Regions from separate parts of the Streptomyces sp. MI02-7b genome, predicted to be linked through region 1. Evidence: riboswitches for the same ligand, from Rfam matches in the RefSeq annotation. Region 1 holds a riboswitch; each other region holds the start of a gene.

Evidence for each region. A riboswitch is a leader RNA that binds a small molecule or an ion and turns the genes downstream of it on or off. The one in region 1 is predicted to bind cyclic di-AMP.
Region 2: another riboswitch for cyclic di-AMP. It lies ahead of PV364_RS05720 (NlpC/P60 family protein); the one in region 1 lies ahead of PV364_RS14390 (M23 family metallopeptidase).
Region 3: another riboswitch for cyclic di-AMP. It lies ahead of PV364_RS04240 (transglycosylase family protein); the one in region 1 lies ahead of PV364_RS14390 (M23 family metallopeptidase).
Region 4: another riboswitch for cyclic di-AMP. It lies ahead of PV364_RS16150 (C40 family peptidase); the one in region 1 lies ahead of PV364_RS14390 (M23 family metallopeptidase).

What each region holds. Positions count from the first base shown of each region.
Region 1 covers NZ_JARAWX010000007.1:280,290-285,091, forward strand. The annotation lists gene PV364_RS14380 (hypothetical protein) at 1-91, opposite strand, end outside; gene PV364_RS14385 (hypothetical protein) at 106-276, opposite strand; cyclic di-AMP (ydaO/yuaA leader) riboswitch at 1,056-1,195, shown strand; gene PV364_RS14390 (M23 family metallopeptidase) at 1,471-2,526, shown strand; gene PV364_RS14395 (hypothetical protein) at 2,616-2,897, opposite strand; gene PV364_RS14400 (DUF6227 family protein) at 3,013-3,774, opposite strand; gene PV364_RS14405 (PfkB family carbohydrate kinase) at 3,944-4,802, shown strand, end outside.
Region 2 covers NZ_JARAWX010000003.1:222,494-227,295, reverse strand. The annotation lists gene pcrA (DNA helicase PcrA) at 1-991, opposite strand, end outside; cyclic di-AMP (ydaO/yuaA leader) riboswitch at 1,243-1,406, shown strand; gene PV364_RS05720 (NlpC/P60 family protein) at 1,414-2,547, shown strand; gene PV364_RS05715 (hypothetical protein) at 2,573-2,926, opposite strand; gene PV364_RS05710 (NlpC/P60 family protein) at 3,267-4,340, shown strand; gene PV364_RS05705 (response regulator transcription factor) at 4,385-4,802, opposite strand, start outside.
Region 3 covers NZ_JARAWX010000002.1:444,494-449,295, reverse strand. The annotation lists gene PV364_RS04250 (putative bifunctional diguanylate cyclase/phosphodiesterase) at 1-418, opposite strand, end outside; gene PV364_RS04245 (SAM-dependent methyltransferase) at 421-1,236, opposite strand; gene PV364_RS04240 (transglycosylase family protein) at 1,440-2,573, opposite strand; cyclic di-AMP (ydaO/yuaA leader) riboswitch at 2,578-2,787, opposite strand; gene PV364_RS04235 (hypothetical protein) at 3,120-3,251, shown strand; gene PV364_RS04230 (aldo/keto reductase) at 3,454-4,461, shown strand; gene PV364_RS04225 (GNAT family protein) at 4,502-4,802, opposite strand, start outside.
Region 4 covers NZ_JARAWX010000008.1:270,587-275,388, forward strand. The annotation lists gene PV364_RS16140 (ATP-dependent Clp protease proteolytic subunit) at 69-710, shown strand; gene PV364_RS16145 (hypothetical protein) at 717-1,022, shown strand; cyclic di-AMP (ydaO/yuaA leader) riboswitch at 1,406-1,565, shown strand; gene PV364_RS16150 (C40 family peptidase) at 1,570-2,043, shown strand; gene PV364_RS16155 (GNAT family N-acetyltransferase) at 2,117-2,758, shown strand; gene PV364_RS16160 (LysE family translocator) at 2,764-3,405, opposite strand; gene PV364_RS16165 (LysR family transcriptional regulator) at 3,479-4,444, shown strand; gene PV364_RS16170 (ATP-binding protein) at 4,404-4,802, opposite strand, start outside.

The DNA of each region.
Region 1 (4,802 bases):
CCCGGAAGCCGACGCGTGTGCCGTCCGCGGAGAGCATCGGGAACGCCAGCTTCCAGCCGGTCGGCGGCACCGCCGGCCGCTCCTCCGGCAAGCGGCGCCCGTACCTCACCGGACCGCGGCCTCGGCGCTCTCGGGCTCCCCCATGGCCGCCTCGTCCGCGCCGGAGGCCGTCCGGGCCGTCACGGCCGTCGCGACGTCGATCTCCTTCGCGACCCCGGCCGGCTCCTCGCCGGTCTCCTCCGCGTAGCCCTTGGCCAGTGCCTTACCCAGCTTCATGCCAGCCTCCAAGATCGGGCGAATCCGCCGTACTCGGGCATGATGACGCACCCTCGCGGCCGTCGCACAGGGGGCATGGGGGCTCCCCGCCGCTCCCGGCCGGTTCCGGCCGTACGCCCCGGGCCGCCCTGCGGGACGGTGGCCGGCGACCGTGACAACGGCCCCTCGAAGGCCCTGCGGTTGACGGCGCATCAGCATGCGGCCCGCCGGGCGACCGACTTGCCCTGCTTCGCTTGGGTTTTGGCACCTGCCCCGAAGCCAGCACGCGGCAGCCGCGGGTGTCAAGGGTGACGATCCTCACCCCGCCGTCGAGTGGTGCGGGGGGTGCGTGAGGGGCCGCGGTGCCGAAGCCCTCCGTGCTGTCGCCGTCCGCCGTGTCCCGCCGTCGCGCGCACCGCGCTCCGCCACGGCCCCCGCGGCCGCCGTCCGCCGACCCGCTTTCGGCCGCGCCCAGTGGCGTGAAGTGCACCGCAGACTCGTGGCGGACGGCACCGCGGAGGACCTGGCGCGGGGTCTCGGCGCCCGCCGGGAGGGGGTGTTGGGCGCTCGGGGTCCGGGGCGACCCTCACTCCTCGTGAGCAGAGCACTCCCTTCCGCATAACGACTGATGCACACTCACATCTCCCGTAGGTCACGGCAGTCACAGTGGAATGTGGAGAAATGCCCGTTCCATCCGCATAGATTCCCGCTGTGAACTCGCCGAAGCGGCTTGGAATTGGGTGCCGCCTCTATTAACGTTCGATAACGCAGCGCGGTCACCCGTCGCCCGCCAGGGCGGCGCCGTGCGCTTGCCGAATCCCGTCCGCGGGAACCGGGGAACCACTTCCTGGGGTGAATCGGGGGCCTTTCACGGTCCTCGTAGGAGACCTTCCTGCTCCGAACCCGTCAGCTAACCCGGTAGGCGAGAAGGAAGGAAAGGAGTGCGCCCGCGTGGCGTCGAACGAGCCTGCCCTGATACCCGGACAACAGCGACAAGGGACCGGGTACACCAACCCCGAGTGGGACACCGCCGAGTGGAACATGGCCGCCGGCTGGACTCCCCCGGCCGCCGAGCAGACTCCGCCGACGAAGAACGCGATAGACGGCTGGGACACCGCGGAGTGGAACTTCGCCGCCGGCTGGGTCGAGGAAGCACTCGCCGCGGCCCCCGCCCCCGTCGCCGAACCGGTCGCGCCCGTCCAGCCGGTCGCCCCCGTGCCCGAGCCGCGCAGCGCGGTCGAGGCCGCCGCCTTCGTCGACGGGGCGTACGACGCGCCGGAGACCGGCCCCGCCCACGAGGCGGACACCCGCGACGCGTACACCCGCGACGCGTACACCGCGCAGACCACGCAGACCTTCTCCCCCTTCGGCGAGCCGGAACCGGCCGCCGAGCCGTGGAACCCCACCGAGGAGTCCACCGCCCCCGTCCGTGGCCGGCACCGGGTCGCCAAGCAGCGCTCCCTGTCCCGCGGTTCGGCGGTCTTCGGCGTCGCGGCCGTGGCCGTGCTCGGCGTCGGCGGTGTCGCGACCGCCGAGGGCAAGAACCCGCTCCCGGTCTCCCTGCCCAACCTGCCCGAGGTGAACAAGGTGCCCGGGCTCGGCTCGCTGCTCGACAGCCAGCCCACCGCCAAGCCCGTTGCCCAGGCCCTGACCCCGGGCGCCGGCGAGGCGCTGCGCAGCCGGATCCTCGATCAGGCCCAGCAGCAGCGGAACGCCGCCGACGCGGCCGCGCGGTCCGCCGCGCAGCAGCAGGCCGCCGCCAAGGCGGCCAAGGCCGCCGCCGCGCAGCAGGTGCGCGAGGAGGCCGCGGCCAAGAAGAAGGCGGCCCAGGAGGCCGCGAAGAAGGCCGAGGCGCTCCGGCTGGCCGAGCTCGCCAAGAGCTACACCCTGCCGCTGACCTCGTACACCCTCACCGCGAGCTTCGGGCAGTCCAGCTCCCTGTGGGCCAACACCCACACCGGCCAGGACTTCGCCGCCCCGACCGGCACCCCGGCCAAGGCCATCCACAGCGGCACCATCACCTCGGCCGGCTGGGCGGGTTCGTACGGCTACCGCATCATCCTGACCCTCGACGACGGCACCGAGCTCTGGTATTGCCACCTCTCCTCGATGCTCGTCACCTCGGGCAAGGTCTCCACCGGCGACACCATCGGCCGCGTCGGAGCGACCGGCAACGTCACCGGCCCGCACCTGCACATCGAGGTCCGCCCCGGCGGCGGCGACCCGATCGACCCGATGCCGTGGCTGCGCAGCATGGGCATGAACCCCTGATCCCGAGCTGACGCCCTACGCACGGACCCCGGCGGCCTGGTGACACCCCCGACACCAGGCCGCCGGTCCGTCGTTTCCGGGCCGATGACCTACGGGACGAGGAAGTTGTAGAGCTCCGAGATCCGCGGTGGCCCGCTCGGCTCCGGGAACCCGGACTCCTTGGCGGCGGGCATCATGATCACCAGGTAGGCCTCCAGCGCCTCCGCCGAGTTCCACACGTTCACGATCCGCAGACCGTCGTTGGTGATCACTGCGGCGTGGGCCAGCAACCCGGCGGGGGGATGGCCGGGGCCGAATCCGGCGCGGTGATTGGCCTCCTCGTACTGCAGGGCCGTCACGCCCGGGAACTCGACCTCCGCCAGGACCGTCATGGGAACCTCCCGTTTCCCTCTACGCCCAATTTCCCCCGGCTGCGGAGCGCCCGCAACGGGAGGCCGCCGCGCGTCCCGGGGACGCGCGGCACCATGGGCGAGGCCGGGAAAGCCGCTACAGCGCCTCCATGCGTACGTCCGCCGCGTCGCAGGCCACCGTCTCGTCCGCGTAGACCTCGCACACCGGGCGCCCGTCGGGCGTCATGGTGTGCTCGACCTCCCACAGGCTGAGCTCCTCGCCGCTCGCGAGGAGGAACGCGTGCTCGTACAGCGTCCAGCCCACCACGCGGCCGGTCCCGATACGGGTGTGCCGGCCGGTGACGTACGCGATGTCGTGACCGACCGCCGAACCCAGCCGGGCGCGCAGGTCGTCGCCGGGCGCGTCCCTGTTCTCGGCACGGCGCAGCACCCGCCAGGCGTGCTCCGCGGAGTCCTCCCGCATGTACTGCCTCGGGCCGGGCAGCGGCTCCGCCCCGACCCGCGGCAGCCGGGCCAGCCACTCCGCGGCCTCGGCCTCCAGCTCCTGCGGCGCGGGCTCACCGAAACGCAGGTCGATCACATGCTGCGCGGCGACGAGCACGTCGGGGTCCGCGTACACCTCGTACAGCTGGTCCTCGCCGGGGCCGGTGTTGTGCTCGATCTCCCACAGCACCTGGGTGCCGCCGTCCGCGAGCAGGAACGTGTGGCGCAGCGTGCGCCGGCTCAACCGCCGCGGCGGCCCCTTGCGCTGGCGGAAGGACGCCAGCTCCGTGCAGCCCATCAGCGCGGTCTCCAGCCGCCCCAGCACGACGTCGTCGATCTCGAACGCGTTCTGCGCCCGCGCCAGCACCACCTCGACGTCCGCCGGACCTGCCCCACCTGGTCGCGCGTTCCCCATGCGGTCCTCCTGCTTACGGCATTCCCCGCGCACCATTGCTGGGCACACAGCGTAGTGGCCCGTGAGCACTCCGCGTCGGGGGTACGGGAAAAATGGTGCACCCCTACCCGTAGGAGGCGCGTAAACGGGACAGCCCCCGCGGCGTACCCCCCGATGCCACTATGCGCCCATGCGCGCGCTCTTCGTAGGCCTCTGCACACTCGACGTCATCACGCGGGTCGACCACGTCCCGGCCCCCAACGAGAAGCTGGCCGCCTCGGCCCAGCTCATCGCGGCCGGCGGGCCCGCCACCAACGCCGCGGCGACCTTCGCCCACCTCGGGGGCGAGGCCGTCCTGCTCACCGCCTTCGGCGGCCATCCGCTGTCCGCGGCGATCGACGAGGACCTGGCGGCGCTCGGCGTCGCCGTCCTCAACCTCACCGCGGACTCCCCGGAGCCGCCGGCCGTCTCCACGATCCTGGTCACCGAGTCCACCGGCGACCGGGCCGTCGCCTCCCCTGCATCGGCCCGACCGACGCCGCCGGACGACCTCGAAGCGCTCGTCGCCTCCGCCGACCTCGTCCTGATCGACGCCCACCACCCGGCCCTGGCCCTTCCTGCGGTCCGCCACGCCCGCGCCGCGGGCATCCCCACCCTGCTCGACGCCGGCAGCTGGCGCCCGGGCACGGCACCCCTGCTCCCCTACACCGACCTCGCCGTCTGCTCCGCCGACTTCCGCCCCCCGGGCACGTCGTCCCCCGCCGACGTCCTCGCCTACCTCCGCGGCGCCGGCGTCCCCTGGCCGATCGTCACCCGCGGTCCCCTCCCGGTCCTGTGGGCCGACGGCGAAGTCCCCGTCCCCGCCCCCACGACCGTCGCCGACACCCTCGGCGCCGGCGACATCTTCCACGGCGCCCTCGCCCACGCCCTCCTCACCCACGTCCGCACCCGCCTCACCCCCGCCCTCCTCACCACCGCCCTCCGCTCCGCGGCGGCAACCGCCTCCCGCTCCTGCGCCTCCTTCGGCACGCGGGCATGGATGCGGTCGT
Region 2 (4,802 bases), on a different contig from region 1:
TGCGGATGGTGGCGCCGCGGAAGGCGTAGATGCTCTGGTCGGCGTCCCCGACCACGCACAGCTCGGCCGGCCCCTCGCCGCCCTCCTCCGCCTCCCCGGTCCCGACCAGTTCGCGCACCAGGGTGTACTGGGCGTGGTTGGTGTCCTGGTACTCGTCGACCAGGACGTGGCGGAAGCGGCGCCGGTAGTGCTCGGCGACGTCCGGGAAGACCTGGAGCAGGTTGACCGTGGTCATGATGATGTCGTCGAAGTCGAGCGCGTTGGCCTCGCGCAGCCGCGACTGGTACATCGCGTAGGCCTCGGCGAGCTTCTTCTCGAAGGGGTTCTCCGCCTGGTCGGCGAAGGTCTCCTCGTCGATGAGCTCGTTCTTGAGGTTGGAGACCTTGGCACTGAAGGACTTCGGCGGGAACTGCTTGGGGTCCAGGTCCAGGTCGCGGCAGACCAGCGCCATCAGGCGCTTGGAGTCGGCCGCGTCGTAGATGGAGAAGCTGGAGGTGAAGCCGAGCTTCTTGGACTCCCGGCGCAGGATGCGGACGCAGGCGCTGTGGAAGGTGGAGACCCACATCACATTGGCGCGCGGACCGACGAGTTGCTCGACGCGCTCCTTCATCTCGCCGGCGGCCTTGTTGGTGAAGGTGATCGCCAGGATCTGGCCGGGGTGCACCTTGCGGGCGCCCAGCAGGTGGGCGATGCGGTGGGTGAGCACCCGGGTCTTGCCGGAGCCTGCGCCCGCGACGATGAGCAGCGGGGAGCCGGTGTGCTCGACGGCTGCGCGCTGCTGCTCGTTGAGTCCCTCCAGCAGTGCGGCGGGGTCGACGGCGGGGCGCGGCGCGCCGTCCCGGTAGTACGCGTCCCGGTCCGCGGGCGCGTCGAAGCGCCCCTCGAAGAGGTCGTGCGGAACCGCCTCGGCCTCCTCCTCGGGGGGCGGCGGCGGGTGCTCCTCCCTCGGTTCGAAGCCGGCCAGGAAGCTGTCGTCAAAGAGGCTGCTCATCGCCTCCCGAGTCTAGGCGGTGGGACCGACACCGGTGCGCCGCTTCCGGGAGCCCGCGGACGCGGGAGGGGTGGTGGCGCCTGCCGGAGGGGCCGCCGCATTACCACCGGAGGGGCGGGCAACGGCCCGGATGCGTAAAGGTCACGAAATGATTGCGGACAATTCGAACACCAGCCTTCCCAGGAGCCACCCCAGTTGACTAGCGTGCCCCCTCAGGCGGTCCGCACCGAACGGCGGCGACCGAGCCGTCACGGCCGCCTCCGCTGAGTCCGGCGACCGCCGGAGCCGGGGACCCACCACTTTGGGGTGAATCGGTCCGTACGGGCGCACCGCGCGTGTGCCCGGACGACCGTAGGGCGGCCTTCCGAAGCCCGAACCCGACAGCTAACCCGGTAGGCGGTCCACGGAAGGAGCCGTCCGACTTGGCGACGCACCGCAAGCCGCGCCCCCGCATGCTCACCGTCCCCGGCCCGCGCACGGCCGTGGGGCTCACGACCGCCGCTCTGGCGACCGTCACCCTCCTCGGTGAGAGCGCCAGCGCGGCACCCGCCTCCCCCGACAAGCCCTCCATCACCGAGGTCAAGGCCAAGGTGGACGCCCTGTACCACCAGGCCGAGGCGGCCACGGAGCGCTACAACGGCGCCAAGGAGCAGACCGACAGGCAGCGGACGCAGGCCGACCGGCTGCTCGACCAGGTGGCCCGCAAGACGCAGACCCTCAACGACGCCCGCCGCACGATCGGCGAGTACGCCTCCGCCCAGTACCGCGGCGGCGGCCTGGACGGCACGACGACCTTCCTGCTCACCTCGGACCCGCAGCAGTTCCTGGACCAGGCGCACCTGATGGACCGCCTGTCCGAGCGCCAGGAGCACGCGATGGAGGCCTTCCGCACGCAGCAGGAGGCGACCACGCAGAAGCGCACGGAGGCCGTCCAGAGCCTGCAGAAGCTCACCGAGGCGCAGACGCGGCTGGCCACGGAGAAGAGGGCGGTCAAGGAGAAGCTGGCCGCCGCGCAGCGACTGCTCAACACGCTGACCGCCCAGGAGAAGGCGCGGCTGGCCGCCCTGGAGAAGAAGCGCGAGCAGGAGGCCGCCGACAAGGCCCGTGCCATCGCCGCCAAGGAGGAGGCGGCGCGGAAGGCGGCCGGGGGCACCTCGGTCGCGGGGGGCGGTTCGACCACGACCTCGACGGCGTCGGGCAGCTACGCCGCCAAGGCCGAGAAGGCGATCGACTTCGCCCGCGCCCAGATCGGCAAGCCCTACGTGTACGGGGCCACCGGCCCCAACTCCTTCGACTGCTCCGGCCTGACCCAGGGCGCCTGGGCCGCCGCGGGCGTCTCCATCCCCCGCACCACCTACGACCAGGTCGACTTCGGCACCCGCGTCACCGCGGACCAGCTGCAACCCGGCGACCTTGTCTTCTTCTACTCGGACGTGACCCACGTCGGCCTCTACATCGGCGGCGGGCAGATGATCCACGCGCCCCACACGGGCACCGTGGTGAAGATCGCCCCGATCACCGAGATGCCGATCTACGGCTACGCCCGGATGGCCTGAGTCCCCCGCCTCCCCGCTGAGGGACTCAGGTCCAGAGCACCGCGATGAAGATGTTGGCGGTGGTCAGCGCACCCACGGTGCCGAAGGCCGCCGCCGACACCTTCTCGTCGTCGCGCTTGACGTAGACCAGGCCGAGGACGACCACCAGGAAGGCCAGCTTCACGCCGATCTTGAGTGTGTTCACCGGCTGGTCGTCGGCCTGGTCGAGGCCGACCAGCAGCGCCCCGGTGACCAGCATGGTGAGCGCCCCGTGCAGCATGCCCGGCACGAAGCGCGCCTCGCCGCGGCCCACCGCCTTCATCTGGGTGAGGAAGCCGCCGAGCAGGGCGGCGATGCCGATGATGTGCAGGCCGACGACGAGGTTGATGAGTACGTCCACGGCTCAGGACCCTAGCCACGCCCGTATCAGCACTCGGCACCGAGGTGGGCCTCTTCCGGTACATCGGTCACGGCCGGACCGCGAGTGACCAGGTCACCCGTCGAACAGCGGTCATCGGGGATCAGGTAGCGGCCGAATCGGACCAGTCCCGCACACTCCACCGCCCTCCGGCGACGCACAGGTTTAGCGTCCTGCCCCAGGTGGCCGATCCCCACTGCCGGCGGGACTCGTCGTCGGCATCGGCCACCCCCGCCGAAGGTCCGGCGGCGGCGCGGCTCCCCGTCCGTCCGCCGCCGGACCGCGGGCAGCAAGTCCGGCAGCTCGGAAGGAGTGACGGCGCGTGGCGTCGCACAGAAAGCCCAAGGAGCGCACCCTCACCGGCTCCACCGCGCGCACGGCCGCCACCCTCGCCATCGCGGGAGCGGCCTCGGTGACGATGTTCGGTGAGACCGGGCACGCCGAACCCCGGCTGACCACCTCCGAGGCCAAGGCCCGCGTCGACCGGCTCTACCAGGAGGCCGAGGAGGCCACCGAGCGGTACAACGGGGCGAAGGAGAAGGCCGGCACGGTCCAGCACCGGATCGACGACCTGCAGGACGAACTCGCCCGCAGGACCGAGCGCCTCAACCGCACCCGCGACGGACTCGGGTCGATCGCCACCGCCCAGTACCGCAGCGGCGGTGTGGATCCCGCGATGCAGCTCGCCCTGGCCTCCTCGCCCGACCAGTACCTCGAACGGGCCGGGCTGCTGGACCGCATGAGCAGCCGTCAGAACGCCGCGCTGCACGCTCTCGGCTCCCAGCGGCGCGAGATCGAGCAGTTGCGCACGGAGGCCGGGACCGAGCTCGGCGAGCTGCGCCGGTCCCGCGCCGAACTGGCCCGCCACAAGCGCACGGTGCAGGAGCGCCTGGCCGCCGCGCAGCGCCTGCTGGACGGGCTCACGGCGGGCCAGCGCGCCGCCGTCCTGGCGGACGGCGGCCAGGGCGCGACCCGCTCCGGGTACCGGGCCGGCCGCGCGGTCGCCGCGGGCTCACGGTCGGCGCTGGCGCCCGCGGTGGCCCCCAACGCCCGCGCCGCGCGCGCCGTCTCCTTCGCGTACGACTCCCTCGGCCTGCCCTATGTCTGGGGCGCCACCGGCCCGTCGTCGTACGACTGCTCGGGCTTCACGCAGGCCGCCTGGCGGTCCGCCGGGGTGGAGCTGCCGCGCACGACGTACACCCAGATCAACGCCGGCAACCGGATCTCCCGCTCCGAACTGGAGCCCGGCGACCTGGTCTTCTTCTACTCGGGGATCAGCCACGTCGGGCTGTACATCGGCAACGGCATGATGATCCACGCCCCGCGCACCGGCGACGTGGTGAAGATCGCCCCCGTCGACCAGATGCCCTTCGCGGGAGCCACCCGGCCCGCGTGAGCCCTCGTCCGATCCCCGCCCGATCCCCGCGTGGTCCCCGCCGCTCAGACCAGCCGGCGCGCGGTGGCCCAGCGGGTGAGCTCGTGCCGGTTGGAGAGCTGGAGCTTGCGCAGCACCGCCGAGACGTGCGACTCGACCGTCTTGACGGAGATGTAGAGCTGCTTGGCCACTTCCTTGTAGGCGTAGCCGCGGGCGATCAGCCGCAGCACCTCGCGCTCGCGCTGGGTGAGCCGGTCCAGGTCCTCGTCGACCGGCGGGGCGTCGGTGGAGGCGAAGGCGTCCAGGACGAAGCCGGCCAGCCGGGGCGAGAAGACCGCGTCGCCGTCGGCCACCCGGAAGACCGAGTTGACCAGGTCGGGCCCGGTGATGGTCTTGGTGACATAGCCGCGGGCACCGCCGCGGATCACGCCGATGACGTCCTCGGCGGCGTCGGAGACCGACAGCGCCAGGAAGCGCACGGGG
Region 3 (4,802 bases), on a different contig from region 1:
GCGCCTCCTGCTCGGTCCTGGTCCGCTCCTGCAGGGCGCGCGCGTAGCCGGAGGCCATCCAGTGCTGCAGCCGGGCGGAGCGGGTGCGGCCCTCGTCGGCCGGCAGCGACGGGTCCAGCGGCGAGTACAGCAGCAGGTAGGCGTCCACGACGCCGAGGATGCGGGGCAGCGACTCGGGGTCCGTGCAGTGCGCGGCCACCAGCGCCGCGCCGATCTCCGCACCGGCGCGCGGGTCGAAGGGCTGGGCGTGCAGGGCCGCCTCCAGCCGCGCGGCGAGCGGGAGCAGGTACTCCTCGAACTCGCCGCGGGTCATGGAGGTGGCGGTGGCCGGATAGATCGCCCGGCTCCAGATGATCGCGAAGCGCCGCAGGCTGTCGGCGGACTCCGGGTCCGGTTCCGGGTCGGGTTCCGTGGCCACGGTCACGCCTTGCGGCCGACGCCCGCGAACCCGCTGAAGACGACCGGGTCGGGCTCGTCGTCGTCCGCGCCGTCCGGCCGCCACAGCGGTGCCGGGACCAGACCGGGTTCGACGAGGTCGAAGCCGTCGAAGAACGTCTCCACCTCGTCCCGTGACCGCATGATCAAGGGTGAACTGGCGCTGCGGTAGACGTTCTGCACCCCCTCGCCCTCCTCGGGCCGGCGCGGGCCGCCCTCCATGGAGGCGTGGGTGAGGACCAGCAGGCTGCCCGGAGCGAGGGCGTCGCGCAGTTCGGCGACGGCCTTGGCCGGATCGTCGGCGTCCTCGAGGAAGTGCAGGACGGCCACCAGCAGCAGCGCCACCGGACGGTCCAGGTCCAGCATCCGGCCGGCCTCCTCGCTGTCCAGGATGTCGCGCGGGGACCGCAGGTCGGCGGCGACGACCACGGCGTCCTCTTTGCCGTCCAGCACGGCGCGGCTGTGCGCGACCGCGACCGGATCGTTGTCGACGTAGAGCACGCGGGCGCCGGGGCTCGCGGCCTGGGCGACCTCGTGGACGTTGCCGAAGGTGGGGATGCCGGAGCCGATGTCGAGGAACTGGGTGACGCCCTCGTTCACCGCGAAGCGCACGGCCCTGCGCATGAAGGCGCGATTGGCCTGCATGATCTTGGGCAGGCCCGGGAAGGCCTCGATCGCCCGTCGCCCCGCCTCCCGGTCGACCTCGAAGTTGTGCGAGCCGCCCAGGTAGTAGTCGTAGATGCGGGACACGCTCGGCACGGACAGGTCGATTCCGTGGGGGGCCCAGGCAGGACGCTCCATCAACGACTCCAGCTCGTCGGGATCAGGACAGCGGGCCGTGCGGACGGCCGCGTGGCTCAGAGGCTACTGATCGTTCGTTCGAGAGGAAACCAGAAATGGAAATATTCGATCCGTTTCGGTCACTCGCCAACGGCAAGTGCCCTGCCCCCGGAATGCGGGGAACAGGGCACATGCTACCGCCGGATGACGGGTGATCAGTGGGCTCAGATGCTGACGCCGTGCGCGCGCAGGTAGGCCAGCGGGTCGATGTCGGAACCGAACGACGCGGTGGTGCGCACCTCGAAGTGCAGGTGCGGGCCGGTGACGTTGCCAGTGGCGCCCGACAGGCCCAGCTGCTGGCCCTCGGAGACGGTCTGGCCGGCCGAGACCGACAGCGAGGACATGTGGGCGTACTGCGAGTACTTGCCGTCGGCGTGCTTGATGACGACCTGGTTGCCGTAGGAGCCGCCCCAGCCCGCGGAGACCACGGTGCCGGACGCGATCGCCTTCACCTTGGTACCGGTGGAGGCGATGAAGTCGACACCGGTGTGGTAGCCCTTCGACCACATGGAACCCGCCTGGTGGTACGGGGTGCCCAGGGTGACGTGGTCCAGCGGGGCCGTGTAGCCGGAGGCGGACGAGGAGGAGGGCTTGGCCGGGGCGGGCGTGCTCGCGGCGGGCTTGTCCGGGAGCGCGACCGTGGCCTTGCCGCTCAGCGCCAGGACCTGTCCGGGGCGGATCAGGTTGGGGTCGGCGCCGATGACGGACCGGTTGGCCGCGTAGAGCTCGTGCCAGCCGCCGGTCACGTCCTGGGCGTCGGCGATCCTGGAGAGGGTGTCGCCGACGACGACCTTGTAGGTGTCGCCGGTGGCGGGCTTGGAGGCCTGCGTGTCCTTCGCCGGGGTGGCGGGGGTGGCGGGCTTGGGGGTGGTGGTACCGGTACCGGCGACGCTCTCCGGGGTGGCCGACGTGTCGGCCATCGCCTTGGTCAGACCGGCCCTGGGGCCGCACACCGGCCAGGCCTGCGGGCCCTGGACGGCCAGCACCTTCTCGGCGACGGCGATCTGCTCGGACTTGGTGGCGAGGTCCGCACGCGCGGCGTACTTGGTCCCGCCGAAACCGGCCCAGGTGCTCTGGGTGAACTGCAGCCCGCCGTAGAAACCGTTACCGGTGTTGATGGCCCAGTTGTTGGTGCTCTCGCAGCTGGCGACCTTGTCCCAGACGCTCACCGGTGCGGCATGGGCGCCGGTGGCGCCGACGACCGGGAGGGCGATCGCGGCACTCGTGGTGCCGGCGAATGCGCCGAGACGGACGAATCGATTGGTCCGCTGACGACGGTGCTTTCCCTTTGCGGGCATGGGGAATTCCTCTCCGACGCCTACGAGGTGAGCTGTCGGGTTCGGGCTGGAGATGCCCGGCCGCTTCGAGGCATGCCGACTAAAGGCACGTCGCTGCGACTTCACCCCAAGCCGTCCCGTGACACGGAACGGCACTTACCTGGGTCCCCCGCTCCTGCCGTGCGGTCTTGTCATCCGGCTTACGAGTGGCGGCAGGATTAGGCGTTCCACTCGGAAGAATTCCCGCCGGCATCCGGCCTGCGGGACTTGGAAGCTAGACGACGCAATCGCGCCCCGGCAAGGTCCCGAATCACAGCAATCCCGGACCGGCAAGTCGATCAATGAATTCCGTGACGTTACGTGAGAAGTGTCCGCTCTGCGTAGGCGAAATAATGACCCCGGGCGAACGGCATTGCACAGGCGGTGAATACGGGGAAGATAAATCGACGCTCGGTGGTTCAAACCTGCCGGAGCGTGTTCGCCGCGTGACACCCATCACGTGCCTATTGCCTACGCATGCACTGTGGATACATATGTCCGCTTACGACCTTCGATGCCGGATAAGGCATGACATGGGCGTTCCAACCCGCCTTCCAGGAAGGCGTCGTGGCGCCCGCACACGTCGTCGTGTCCAGCAGGACAACCGACGACCGGCCCGCGTCGATTCCCGACGGCGTCGCCGCCCTCCGGGACCGGTGACCGCGGCTCTCGCTCCGCGCTCGGCCGCACCGCGAAGGCACGGGCCGACCCCGCGTCCGGCGGCACCTCCCGGGCGGTCCGACCTGCCCCGCGGGCAGGGGCAGGGGACGGTCCGGAACCCGGGTGACACGGCCAAGCCCCAGGGGTAGCCTCCCAATCCCGAACATTTTCTTACATCGACACCTCGACCGGGAGCCCCCGCGTGCCCTACCTCGCCGCCGAAGACCGCTACGCCTCGATGCAGTACCGCCGCACCGGCCGCAGCGGGGTCCTGCTCCCCGCCGTCTCCCTGGGCCTGTGGCACAACTTCGGCGACACCTCGCCGCTGGAGACCCAGCGCGCCGTGCTGCGCCGTGCCGTCGACCGCGGGGTCGTCCACCTCGACCTCGCCAACAACTACGGGCCGCCCGCCGGCTCGGCCGAGGCCAACTTCGGCACCCTCTTCGCCCAGGACCTGCGCCCGTACCGCGACGAGCTGTTCATCGCCAGCAAGGCGGGCTACGACATGTGGCCCGGTCCGTACGGCGAGTGGGGCAGCCGCAAGTACATGCTGGCCTCGCTCGACCAGTCCCTCGGCCGCATGGGCCTGGACTACGTCGACGTCTTCTACTCCCACCGCTTCGACCCCGACACGCCCCTGGAGGAGACCATGGGCGCCCTGGACACCGCGGTCCGCCAGGGCAAGGCGCTGTACGCCGGCATCTCCAACTACCCCGCGGACGCCCACCGCCGGGCCACCGAGATCCTGCGCGAGCTCGGCACCCCGCTGCTGATCCACCAGGCCGCCTACAGCCTCCTGCAGCGAAGCCCCGAGGCCGGCGTCCTCGACGCCGTCGGCGAGACCGAGACCGCCCTGATCGCCTACTCACCCCTCGCCCAGGGCCAGCTGACCGACCGTTACCTCGACGGCGTCCCCGCGGACTCCCGTATGGCCCTCGGCCACTTCCTCAAGCGCGACGCCCTCACCGACGAGAAGCTCACGCTGCTCCACGCCCTCAACAAGCTTGCCGGCGAACGCGGCCAGACCCTCGCGCAGCTGGCCCTCACCTGGGTCCTGCGCGACCCGCGCGTCGTCTCCGTCCTCATCGGCGCGAGCAGCGTGGCCCAGCTCGACCAGAACCTCGCCGCCCTCGACGCCGCGCCCCTCACCGAGGCCGAACTCACCGAGATCGACCGCCTGTCGGCGCAGGCCGGCGTCGAGATCCCGTAGGTCCCCCGGGCCTCGGCCGCCCCGGAGGTCCTGGCCGCCGTCAGGACCTCCGGAGACGCTCCTCCAGAGCCGCCCTGACGCCGGGCCACTCGTCCTGGAGGACGGAGTAGTACGCGCTGTCGCGCACGGTGCCGTCGGTCGCGGGAACGTGCGCGCGGCGGACGCCCTCGAAGCGTCCGCCGATGCGCTCGATCGCGGCGCGCGAGCGGGCGTTGCGGGCATCGGTCTTGAGCGTGACGCGCAGCACGCCCCAGGTCTCGAAGGCGTGCGTGAGCAGCAGGAGCTTGGCCTCGGTGTTGCTGGGGGTGCGCTGGGCGGAGGCGGACAGCCAGGTGCTGCCG
Region 4 (4,802 bases), on a different contig from region 1:
CATAACGGGATGTACGTCCTGTACATTTTTACCTGAACGGGGACCCGTGCCCCGACGGAGGTGCCGCAATGCTTCGACCGACCGCCCGCTACGTCCTGCCCGAGTTCACCGAGCGCACCAGTGAGGGTGTGCACTCCCTGGATCCGTACTCCAAGCTGCTCCGGGAACGGATCGTGCTGCTGGGCACACCCATCGACGACACGTCCGCCAACGACGTCATCGCCCAGCTGATCCACCTGGAGAGCGCCGCCCCGGAGCAGGACATCTCGCTCTACATCAACTCCCCCGGCGGGTCGCTCACCGCCATGACGGCGATCTACGACACCATGCAGTTCGTCAACTGCGACGTCTCGACGGTGTGCGTCGGCCAGGCCGCGTCGGCCGCGGCCGTGCTGCTGGCGGCCGGGACCCCGGGCAAGCGGCTGGCGACTCCCCACTCGCGGGTACTGATCCATCAGCCCTCCTTCTCGGAGGCCGTCCAGGGCACCACCGCCGACCTCGACATCCAGGCCAGGGAACTGCTGCGCAGTCGTGACCAGTTGGAGGAGCTGCTGGTACGGCACACCGGACGGGACGCGGAGCGGATCCGGGCCGACATCGAGCGCGACATGATCCTCGACGCCCCGTCCGCGCTCGCGTACGGACTGGTGGACCGGCTCACCGTCAGCCGCAAGGGTGACGACGGGACCGGCCCGCGCGCCCTGCGGTGACCGGCCGTGCTGCCCGAACTGCCGCCGCTGCCGGCCCTGACCCGCGCCGAGGGCGAGCTCATCGACACGTATCTGGAGGTCGTGGATCTGCTGGGAAGGATCAACCCCGCCCGCGTCCGGGACACCTACGCAGCGCTGCGGGCTGCCCAGGCCCTGGCGGGGCGGGCGGCGGAGCTGCGTGACGCGCTGGCCACGATGCATCTGCGGGGGGAGAGCGAACTGCACACCACGACGATCGAGCGGGCCCTGCGCGTGCTCGACGGGGAACGGCGTACGCGAATGGTCACCCTCCCTCCCCCGCCGCCTCGCTGAGGGGACGTCACATCGCCGGGGGTTCGGATCACTTCTCCGCGACCGTGTCATGCGCCACCACGGCCCCGACACGAAGTGACACCGAATGGACTCGCCCGATCGTTGTACGCGGCGTCGACGCGCGCTCGGTCCCGACTTGCGCTCCCCGGCCGCACACATCCGGAATCTGACGCTCCATCGCAGGTGTTCGACTGGTTTCGAGTCGTCAGGCGAGGCTCCCGAGACCGGAGTCCACCCGAATAGGTGAGTCGTGAAGAGACTCACATTCGACCGGATGAGCTATGTCCTGACCGGTTCTGTGAGTAACCATCCCTTCGACGACAAGCCCCCGTCATCCGGCGGGGCGGTCCGCGCGGACGCCGAGTCCTGCCGCCGTCGCGGACGCCAGGTCGACACCGAACGCAACGGCAGGAGCGGAGGACCCGAGTACGACGGGACCGGCCCCCGGGCCGATCCCTTGGGGTGAAGCCGCAGCAGCGGCCGGGCATCTTCGCCTGCCCGAACCCGACAGGTCATCCTTCGCAGGCGGACGACGAAGGGTTTGCGCATGATCGCGCCATCAGCCATGTCCGCGGTTCTCTCCCGGCTCGGGGCGGTATCCGCCCTCACGGCGGCTGCCGTTGCCGGCCCCGCGGTCCTTCCGGACATGGCCCAGCACGCCGAGGCCGCGACGATCCGGGCCAAGGCACTGAAGGTCGCGGCCTCGAAGAAGGGCGCTCCCTACCGGTACGGGGCCACCGGCCCCCGCAGCTTCGACTGCTCCGGCCTGACGCTCTACTCGTTCAAGAGGGTGGGCAGGAAGCTGCCTCGCACCGCCGCCGCGCAGTACAACAGCACACGGCACATCCACAGTTCCGACCGCACCAGCGGGGACCTGGTGTTCTTCCACTACGGGAGCAGCATCTACCACGTCGGGATATACGCGGGCCACGGGAGGATCTGGCACTCCCCCAAGCCGGGCGGCAGGGTACGCCTGGAGAAGATCTGGACCCGCAGCGTCTGGTACGGCCGTGTGAAGTGACCGCCCGTCGCGGGGCCCCGGGACGCGCCCACCCGGAGGCCCCGCGGCGTACCGGCCCGCGTAGCGTGGGGCCATGACGCTGCAGCAGCTGATCGCCGATGCCGCCGAGGGTGTCCTCCCGCCCCCCGACGGCTCGGTGACGGTCCTGCCGCAGCCCTCGGCACGCGACGCGGGCGTCCTCGCCTTCACGGCCCACACCGTGGTCTTCGCCGATGCCGACCCCGGCCGCGTCCGCGAACTGCTGCCGCCCGGCGACCTGTCGGCGCCGCTCAACCCGCCGTTCCTGACCGCCCTGGGCGGGCTGCTCGGGCGCCGGGTGAACGGCATCGACCTGCTGGCGACGGCCGCCGCCCTGCCCGGTCCGCCACCCGGCCCCCCGCTGGCCCTGCGGGAGACCGCGGGGCGCGAGCACCCTCGCGCGGCGCGGGCACTGGCGCACCGGGACGAGGTGCGCGTGTGGACGGTCCCGGGCGGCACCGTGCTCATCGGGCGCGGGGTGGCGGGCCGGTGGGAGATGGCGGTCGAGGTCGAGCCCGCGGCGCGCGGAGCCGGGCTCGGCCGACGGCTGGCCCTGGAGGCACGCCGCCTCGTCCCGGACGGCGGGACGCTGTGGGCCCAGATCGCCCCGGGCAACGCGGCGAGCGTGCGCGCGCTCCTGGCGGCGGGTTTCACACCCATCGGCGCGGAGGCACTGCTGGTGCCCGCTCACGACTGAACGCCTCAGGGCCGCACCCCGGTCAGCAGCACCGCGCCCAGCGCCACCAGCATGCCGCCGCTGACCCCCCGCACCCAGCTCGCCGCCGCGGGCCTGCGCAGCCAGGTGCCGAGCCCGTCGACCAGGAGCGCCACCCCGGGGAACCAGACCAGCGCCATGGCCACCACGATCGCGCTCAGCAGCAGGGTGCGGGGAACGGCGGGCTGCCCGGCCGGGACGAACTGCGGAAGCAGACTGAGGAAGAGCACCGGCGCCTTCGGGTTGAGTGCGTTGGTCAGGAAGCCCTGCCGCAGCCCGCGCACGACCCCGCGGCCGGGGTCCTGGTCGCCGCCGGCCGCGCCGTCCGCCGCGCCGGAGCGGCCGCGGCGCACCGCCGCCACGACCGCGCGCGACCCCAGGAAGAGCAGATAGGCACCGCCCAGCAGCTGCACGGTCCGGAACAGCGCGGGCACCGCCACCAGCACCGCGGCGAGCCCCGCGACCGCGAGGGCGGTGTGCACGAGCAGCCCGCCGGCGATCCCCACACCGGTGGCGACCCCGGTCCGGCGGGATCCGAGCGCGTTGCGCACGACCACGGCGAAGTCGGCGCCCGGCATCACGACCATGCCGGCCGCCACCCCGCAGAAGGCGATGAGATGTGCGTCCATGCCTGCCAGCGTGGGGCCCCGGGACCCTTAGTGTGTATGTGCAATCTTGAGGGCCAGTCCAAAGGAATGCTTAATGTTCGACTCCACCCGTCTCGCCGGGCTGGTCGCGGTGGCCGAGGCCGGATCGATCACCCGGGCCGCCGCGCGCCTCGGCTACACCGCGCCGGCGCTCTCTCAGCAGCTGGCCAAGCTGGAACGGGAGGCCGGCGCCGAGCTGCTGGTCCGGACACACCGCGGCGCGCGGCTCACGGCGGCGGGCGAGGTGCTGGTCGCGCACGCCCGACGGGCGCTGGACGAGATGGACCGGGCCCGGCTGGAACTGTCGCAGTTGCGCGGGCTGTCCGGGGGCCGGCTGCGCATCGGCACGTTCACGACGGCGGGCATCCATCTGCTGCCGCCCGTACTCACCGCCTTCCGCCGCGAACACCCGGAGGTGGAGCTGCGCGTCGCCGAGTACGAGCCGCCGGCCGGGGTGGCCGCCGTCGCCGCCGGGGACGCGGACCTCGCGCTGACCCATGTCTACGAGGGGGGACCGGATCCGGCACCGCCCCCCGGCGTCACGGTGGAGCCGCTCCTCGTGGAGGACCTGGTCCTCGTGACGTCCCCCGGGCACGCGCTGGCCGCCGCGCCCGGCCCGATGCGCTGGGCCGAGCTCGCGGGCCAGCCGCTGGTGAGCAGCGCACCCGACTACCCGAACCGGCAGGCGATGGAGGCGGCGCTGCGGGCCGCGGGCGTGCGCCCGGTCGTGGTGTGCGAGACCCCCGCCTACGTGACGGTGTGCGCACTGGTCAGTGCGGGGCTCGGGATGGGTCTGGTGCCCAGGATGATGGCGGAGTCCTCGGTGGTGCCGCTCGGGGTGCGTGCGCTCGCGGCACCCGGTATCCACCGGACGATCGCGCTCGCGAGCCGCGGTGACGACACGTCACCCGGCGTCCGCACCCTGCGCGCCCTGCTGCTGGGAACCTACCGGCGCCCCGCGACGACGCCGGGCGCGGCGCTCACTCCACCGGGGCGGCCGCGGCCACCCACGGAAGGGTGATCCAGACGGTCTTGCCGCCCTCGACGGTAGGGGTGACATGGAGCCGGCCGCCGGCCTCGGCGGTGAGGTGCCGGATGATCACCATGCCGCGGCCGTTGTCCTGCTGGACGGCGGCCGGCAGCCGCTGGGGCCAGCGCGGGTGGCTGTCGGTGACCCCGATCCGCAACTGCTCGTCGCGGTCGAGCTGGACGTCGAGGGTGAAGGTCGGCGACTGGCCGAGGGTGTGCAGGACGGCATTGGTGGCGAGTTCGGAGACGATGAGCCGGACGGCGTCGGCGGGCGACGAGTCCTCCGCCATCCCCCACTCCACCAACAGGTCGCACACGTAACGACGGGCCGCGGGTACCGAGGCAGGGTC